DNA from 3 places in the Vibrio rotiferianus genome. Region 2 is predicted to be linked to each of the others. Evidence: predicted binding sites of a transcription regulator. Region 2 holds the regulator's gene; each other region holds the start of a gene.
What was found. Region 2 encodes CRP, which controls carbon source genes, mostly activating them, when cyclic AMP is high. Its sites were predicted from a motif close to TGTGANNNNNNTCACA; they were not measured.
Positions count from the first base shown of each region.

Region 1 (2,278 bases), 480 kb from region 2:
TGAGTCAGCAAGTCATCAAATGACAACCATTGCTTCTGATTTTTTGCTTTTGCCAGCATCACGCGACAATGCTCAATCGCATGCGCTAATAATGGCGCTTTTAAGCTTATTGGGTTGGCAAGAAAAGCTTCAATCGCCTCAAACACTGGGTGCTGTGGCGCAGTGCCTTTCGGCGTTTTCTCAAATAACACATTCTGCGCGAACTTCTCCAACTTATCTGGATAGTCATAGCCCGTGGTTTCTGTCGCAGCCCAAGCGTTGACCGCTTCTAGCCACGTCGGTAAAGACTTTTTGGTGTAGCTGCGCTTGTTGACGTCGGAATCAGCAATCAGTGCGAGGAAATCCTCTTGGCTATCACGCCACTGGCCTTTCAAAGCATCAATTTGCTTTAAGTTTTGCTCATGCAAATCGGCAAGGCTACCTTGCATTGCAGGGACAGAGAGACTTAGCGGTGCACCCGTGAGGTAGTTGCTAATGTCATACAACAGATCCGATGGCGAACCCCATAGTTGGCGTACTTCTCCCGCCAAAGCGAATGGCAGCGGGTAGAAGTTACGACGCCAGTAATCGGCAACCACTTGCGCTTTAAGATGGCTTTCGTCTGTCACAAACTCATTATTGAAACGACTACCAGATTCAAATGCGTTTTGCGTCAGCATGCGTTGGCAGAAACCGTGAATGGTGTACACCGCGGCTTCATCCATTTGGCGCTCTGCTTGCAAAAGGATCTCGGCGGCTTGCTTATGATCCTCAATTTCTTCCAATAAAGGCTGAATCACAGGATCTGAGCTTTTCCCGCGAGCGAATGCGATCCTCGCGTCATGAATACGCGCACGAATACGATCACGCAGCTCCGCCGTTGCGGCTTCGGTAAAGGTCACCACCAGAATTTGATCCACGGTCAACGGCACGCGGTGTTTGGTATCTGTCGTGCCATGCCCTAGTAGGAGTCGCAGATACAAACCCGCGATGGTAAAGGTTTTACCCGTACCTGCCGATGCTTCAATTAACCTTGCACCATGCAGTGGAAAAGTCATGGTTTGCAGTGGAGTTGGAACTGACATTTGCGCCATAACGCTGAATCTCTCCGGATTATCGACTGACCGAACTGTGATCTGTCGTTAAAAATTCTATTTATATGTCTAACAAGTTGGAATATTTAGAGGTTAGTGGGATCTCACTCACGGTTATCCTGATCTTCAACCGCTAGTATGCGCGTCACGAGATGAGCACTGATAACAGATCAATCACTTTAACGTATTGATAAATGATCAGGCTAAACACTCAAACGAATCATGGTCCCTCTGACCTTGTGGCCGTACAGCGAACGCCCTACAAAAAATAATGATTTTCTGGCGGCCACCCTACTCTCTTTTTTGTCTAAATAATCCAACTTACTTTTCATCATCGGCATCCATCGCCGCCAATCTTGCGCCTTGAAGAACCAATGCGGTCAGCGTGCGAACTTCTGCTGCAAGCTCGTCATTCCAAGTAGACCAAATACGCGAAATATACGCGTTATTTCCTTCTCCTGGACTCATGTAGCCATCATTGAATGCATCCGCCATTTTCTTCAGCGATTTCTCTTCGTCATCAGCCCAATGACCACGACTAAAGCCCGCCTCAACGCACGCCAGTGCTGTTTTCGGGAAGTATGGTAATGGCTTGGTCATGCCTTCAAAAAACAAACGCACTAATTCAGCAAGTAGTTGTTTTGCTTGCGCAGCGTCTGCCATTGCTGGGTAAACCAAATGCACTGCGCCTTCCTTGCGGTCATAACCGATAACGTGGGTCTTTCTAGCGTGACCAGAGGCAGACATAGCAAGATGATCAATCCATGCAGCGAGGTAATCCTGCGCACGAATTTTACCGCTGCGGTAGCGAATCAAACCGGACTGATAGCATTGAGTTAGCCAACCGGTTAGACGGATGTTTTTTCCTTCACCAAGCACATCGAAGGTAAGGTCGATTTCTAAATCGTCTTGCGGAGCACCGGATAAGAACGCCAACTTATCCACCAGCTCTTCCGCTTGCACGCGGTTGGTTTCAAACTCGATATCACCAAATGCACCAACGGGTAACTTGCCCTGCGCGCGTTGCTCACTCATAAAGTGCTTGAGCACGTCTGCTTTTGCGGACGGTTGAGTAATGGCGGTTTCAAGCAAGGTTTCCAGTAGCTCATCACGCATTTGATAGCTTTCTAAGCCACCTAATAAGAAGGGTTCATCATCTTCCATCACGGGCAATGGTGGCTCGAACATCACTTTCAAACGGCGGT
Region 1 covers NZ_CP018312.1:586,231-588,508, reverse strand. Annotated here, with positions in the region: gene recB (exodeoxyribonuclease V subunit beta) at 1-1,073, opposite strand, end outside; gene recC (exodeoxyribonuclease V subunit gamma) at 1,395-2,278, opposite strand, start outside.
Region 1: the regulator CRP is predicted to act here: its motif matches at 1,171-1,186, upstream of recB (exodeoxyribonuclease V subunit beta).

Region 2 (2,278 bases):
CTCAGAAGCCTTCCGTAAGATGTTCAATATGATGAACGTTAAGCCTGCATGGGTTGAAGGAGACAGCTTCCACCGTTTTACTCGTCCGGAGATGGATGTCGAGATCCGTAAGGCTCGTGAACAAGGTCGACACATCAGCTACTTCGGTCCGCAAGCCAATGACTTCCCAGGGTTAGAAGAGTTTTTCCGAAAGTATGGTGAAGAAGGCTCTGGCAGTGTGCGTCGCTATCTGCATACCTTTGATGAGGCGGTACCCTACAATCAAATGCCTGGCACTTTCACACCATGGCAAGACTTACCTGAAGACAGCAACGTACTGTTCTATGAAGGTTTACACGGTGGTGTCGTAGATGGTGACGTCAACGTGGCGCGTCACGTTGACTTTCTAATTGGCATGGTGCCAATCGTGAACTTGGAATGGATTCAAAAGTTCGTTCGTGACACGCGCGATCGTGGCCACTCAAGAGAAGCGGTAATGGATTCGATCGTACGCTCGATGGACGATTACCTGAACTACATTACCCCGCAATTTTCTCGTACACATATCAACTTTCAGCGTGTACCAACGGTTGATACTTCCAACCCACTTAACGCGAAAGGCATCCCGAGTTTGGATGAGAGTTTCGTGGTGATCCGCCTACGCGGAATCAAGAATGTCGACTTCCCGTATTTGCTGGCGATGATTGATGGATCATTCATGTCTCGTCATAACACCATTGTGGTGCCGGGCGGTAAGATGAGCTTTGCAATGGAGCTCATAGTGAGGCCGATTCTGCAGCAACTCATCGAAACTGGGAAAATTGGTTAAAAACCTCGTTAATTGAGTGTTTACTTTTCATACCGTGATCATGTGCACAGTTTTGCTTACAAAATCTCAATCATGGCACGATTAAAATCAAGAAATCGTTTCCGAAAAAGGATACTATTTCTAACCGAAACACAAGAGAGCTTGCAGCATATAAAAAGTGCTCTTATTCTAGTAAGCCAATTCAGGCTTAGCTAAAATATGGATAGCGCAAGCGTACCCTGCAGAGGAAGTGAGATATTATGGTTCTAGGTAAACCTCAAACCGACCCAACATTAGAGTGGTTTCTTTCACACTGTCATATTCATAAGTACCCATCAAAGAGCACGCTAATTCACGCGGGCGAAAAAGCAGAGACTTTGTACTACATCGTTAAAGGTTCTGTTGCGGTTCTTATCAAAGACGAAGAAGGTAAGGAAATGATCCTTTCTTACCTAAACCAAGGCGACTTCATTGGTGAGCTTGGTCTATTCGAAGAAGACCAAGAGCGTACAGCTTGGGTTCGCGCTAAATCTCCTTGTGAAGTGGCAGAGATTTCTTTCAAGAAATTCCGTCAACTTATCCAAGTTAACCCAGACATCCTAATGCGCCTTTCTGCGCAAATGGCTCGTCGTCTACAAGTTACTAGCCAAAAAGTGGGTGACCTAGCGTTCCTAGACGTAACTGGTCGTATCGCTCAGACTCTTCTGAACCTTGCTAAACAGCCAGATGCGATGACGCACCCAGACGGCATGCAAATCAAGATCACTCGTCAAGAAATCGGTCAAATCGTTGGCTGTTCTCGTGAGACAGTAGGTCGTATCTTGAAGATGCTAGAAGAGCAGAACCTAATTTCTGCGCACGGTAAGACTATCGTTGTTTACGGGACTCGTTAATCTCGATTAACGTTTAAAAAATTTAAAAGCCACCAAATGTAAGTTTGGTGGCTTTTTCTTTTTTGGGAGTTAGACATTGAGAGTCGAGAGCATTGCACTTCACAACGGACTTCATCCTTTGAGATGAAGCCCTCTCAGATTCCAAGTAAAAACCCTCTCAAAGCGCTCTCGCCTCATATCTATTAACCGTTGGTACTCTCGAAGATCTTATCTGCCGATGCTGCCACAAACCCTGGGTACAACTCACCGTTATCCATTGGGTAGCGTTTAGCAAACTCATAGAAGCCACCAGGAATCACCTCAACGCCTTCAGCAAAGGTCACTGGCACTTTGTCTGCCATGGTCGACGATTGCTCTAGTAGCACCTCTGGCGTGCCTTTTACTTCACCGCCATTCTCGTTAATAGTGAAACCAGCTGTGCGTAGGTGGTCGTTTACCTGCTTCACTTCTTGGTGCTGATTGAGCTGATTCACACTCACTGTGAAGTGGTTAGCTCCGTAACCGTGCGCAGCAAGCCAAGAAGCGTACTCACTCTCTTTCGCTAAGATTTGGAAGTCAGCATAGCTAAGGTCCCACAAACGTCCGCCGTACAAGAAGT
Region 2 covers NZ_CP018312.1:104,748-107,025, reverse strand. Annotated here, with positions in the region: gene BSZ04_RS09505 (phosphoribulokinase) at 1-808, shown strand, start outside; gene crp (cAMP-activated global transcriptional regulator CRP) at 1,048-1,680, shown strand; gene BSZ04_RS09495 (DUF1338 domain-containing protein) at 1,863-2,278, opposite strand, start outside.

Region 3 (2,278 bases), 840 kb from region 2:
AGTAAACTGTGTTCTGAGATAGAAGCCACGAGGCAGGGTTTTTATCGGCTTGCCGTTTGAACTGTATGCTTCAGTAAGTGCTTTGGCATTTGCGGCTTTAGGACGTAGATGAAGCGCTTCGCCGTGTCTGGCGGAAATTTGATCAAACTTGCCCAGTACGATCAAATCCATTAACTCTTCCCAATCGTTTTTCAGGGTCAACTCTTCTTCTTCATCCGGTGACCAAATCAACGGGCTCCCAACGCGGCGCTCAGCCAACGGAATCTCGCGCTCGCCCTCAACCGGAACCCAAAGCACGCGGGAGAGCTTGTTGCGCACGTGACTCGTTTCCCATGTTAAACCTTGCACACCAGTCAATGGTGCGACAGAGACAAAGGTCGTTTCTAATGGTTTGCCAGAGTAGCTGATCGGTATGCTCTTTAACTCGATTCCTAGTTTGGCGAAATCTTGTTGCGGCTTACTACCTGCGGGTGCACCCAAATGCCATTCTAGTAATTGACCGACCCAACCTTTATCGCGTTTCAAGTTTTCAGGAACGGTCATACCAGCTTCTTCTGCGAGTTCAGCAAAGCTTAATCCCGCAATCTCTTGCGCACGTTCCATCAGTTCAGCTTCGGATTGTGGTTCTGGTTTCATAATGACAAAGTGGTATTGGAAAACGCCTAGTCTAACAAATTTAAATAAAATCCTCTGTCGAAGATTTCATCGAGCTGGATTAAGAATGATCAATTCATAACTTATCCACAGATTAGGAAGTGACCAATAGGATCTTTGCTTGGGCTGGATGAATAAACAGGGGTTTAAGCGATGAGTGTGACTTGATTTTATTGAGATATCATGAAGTCCTACCTGTCTAATGTGGATAAATTGCCAATTGAGCGATCTTTGACCGATCTGAGTTTGGTGAAAAGATCATCAATAAAAGTTAGATCGTTAATTAAGCTAATTTCATTTATTTACCTTAAAAGTCAATATCTTATGATTGCCTTTCTCTTTTGTGAATAATCTTGTTTGTGATGGTTTTGAGCAAAAAACTTTATTGATCTTGTTTTCTTCACAAAGTTATTCACAGAAAAGGTGAATAAATGTGGGCTATGTCTCAATCCTGTGTTGATAAAGTAATGATTGCTCAAAAGATATCCAAAAATGGTTCAAAGGTAATAAATCTTGCTCATATCACATCAGTAAGTTTGCTAGTAATGGGGATATGTGGAAAAATCACGGTAATAAAAAATTATTCATAGAGGTTAGCCGGTGATAGATGGCGATGGTTACCGACTGAACGTTGGTATTGTGATCTGTAATAACCATGGTCAGGTATTCTGGGCTAAACGATACGGGCAACACTCATGGCAATTTCCACAAGGTGGGATTGACGAAGGTGAAACACCTGAACAAGCTATGTTCAGGGAGTTATATGAAGAAGTCGGTCTGACGAAAAAAGACGTTAAGATCATTGCAACAAGTCGTCATTGGTTAAGATATAAACTACCAAAGCGATTGGTGCGATGGGACTCCAAGCCTGTTTGTATCGGCCAAAAACAGAAATGGTTTCTGCTGCGATTGGATTGCGATGAGTCGCACATCAATATGCAGCGTGGAAAATCCCCTGAATTTGATGGTTGGCGCTGGGTAAGTTATTGGTATCCAGTTAGGCAAGTTGTTTCTTTCAAGCGAGACGTATACCGCCGAGCAATGAAAGAGTTTGCATCTTTAGCCATGCCTTTTCGAGAGCGAAAGACGAAAGGGAAAAGAAAAAAGCAACGTAGATAGAGGATTATTATGCTCAGTCAGCTAAGGGAAATAGTTGAAAAAGTCTCCAGAGTCGATGATCTCCATCTTGCACTCGACATTCTGGTAAAAGAGACTTGTGCAGCCCTATGCACTGAGTGTTGTACTATCTATCTTGCTAACCAAGAAATGCAGCGCCTTGAGTTGATGGCAACTCAAGGCCTTATTTTTGAAGGTGATAGCATCCATATCAACTTCAATGAAGGTTTAGTTGGCTTAGTTAAGCGCAGCGCTGAACCGCTAAATTTAGCCGAAGCCTCCACTCACCCTGACTTCAAATTCTTCCCCCAATTAGGCGAGCAGGTATACCACTCCTTCCTTGGTACTCCGATTATTCATCGCAAACAAGTACTTGGCGTGTTGGTGATTCAGCAAAAAGAGCCACGTTTGTTTAGTGAGATGGAAGAATCTTTTCTGGTCACTTTGTCAGCGCAGCTTGCTGTGTTGATCGCACATGCTCAAAGCCTTGGTCATTGGCAATTAGCCT
Region 3 covers NZ_CP018312.1:2,595,770-2,598,047, reverse strand. Annotated here, with positions in the region: gene mutH (DNA mismatch repair endonuclease MutH) at 1-636, opposite strand, end outside; gene rppH (RNA pyrophosphohydrolase) at 1,255-1,773, shown strand; gene ptsP (phosphoenolpyruvate--protein phosphotransferase) at 1,783-2,278, shown strand, end outside.
Region 3: the regulator CRP is predicted to act here: its motif matches at 1,087-1,102, upstream of rppH (RNA pyrophosphohydrolase).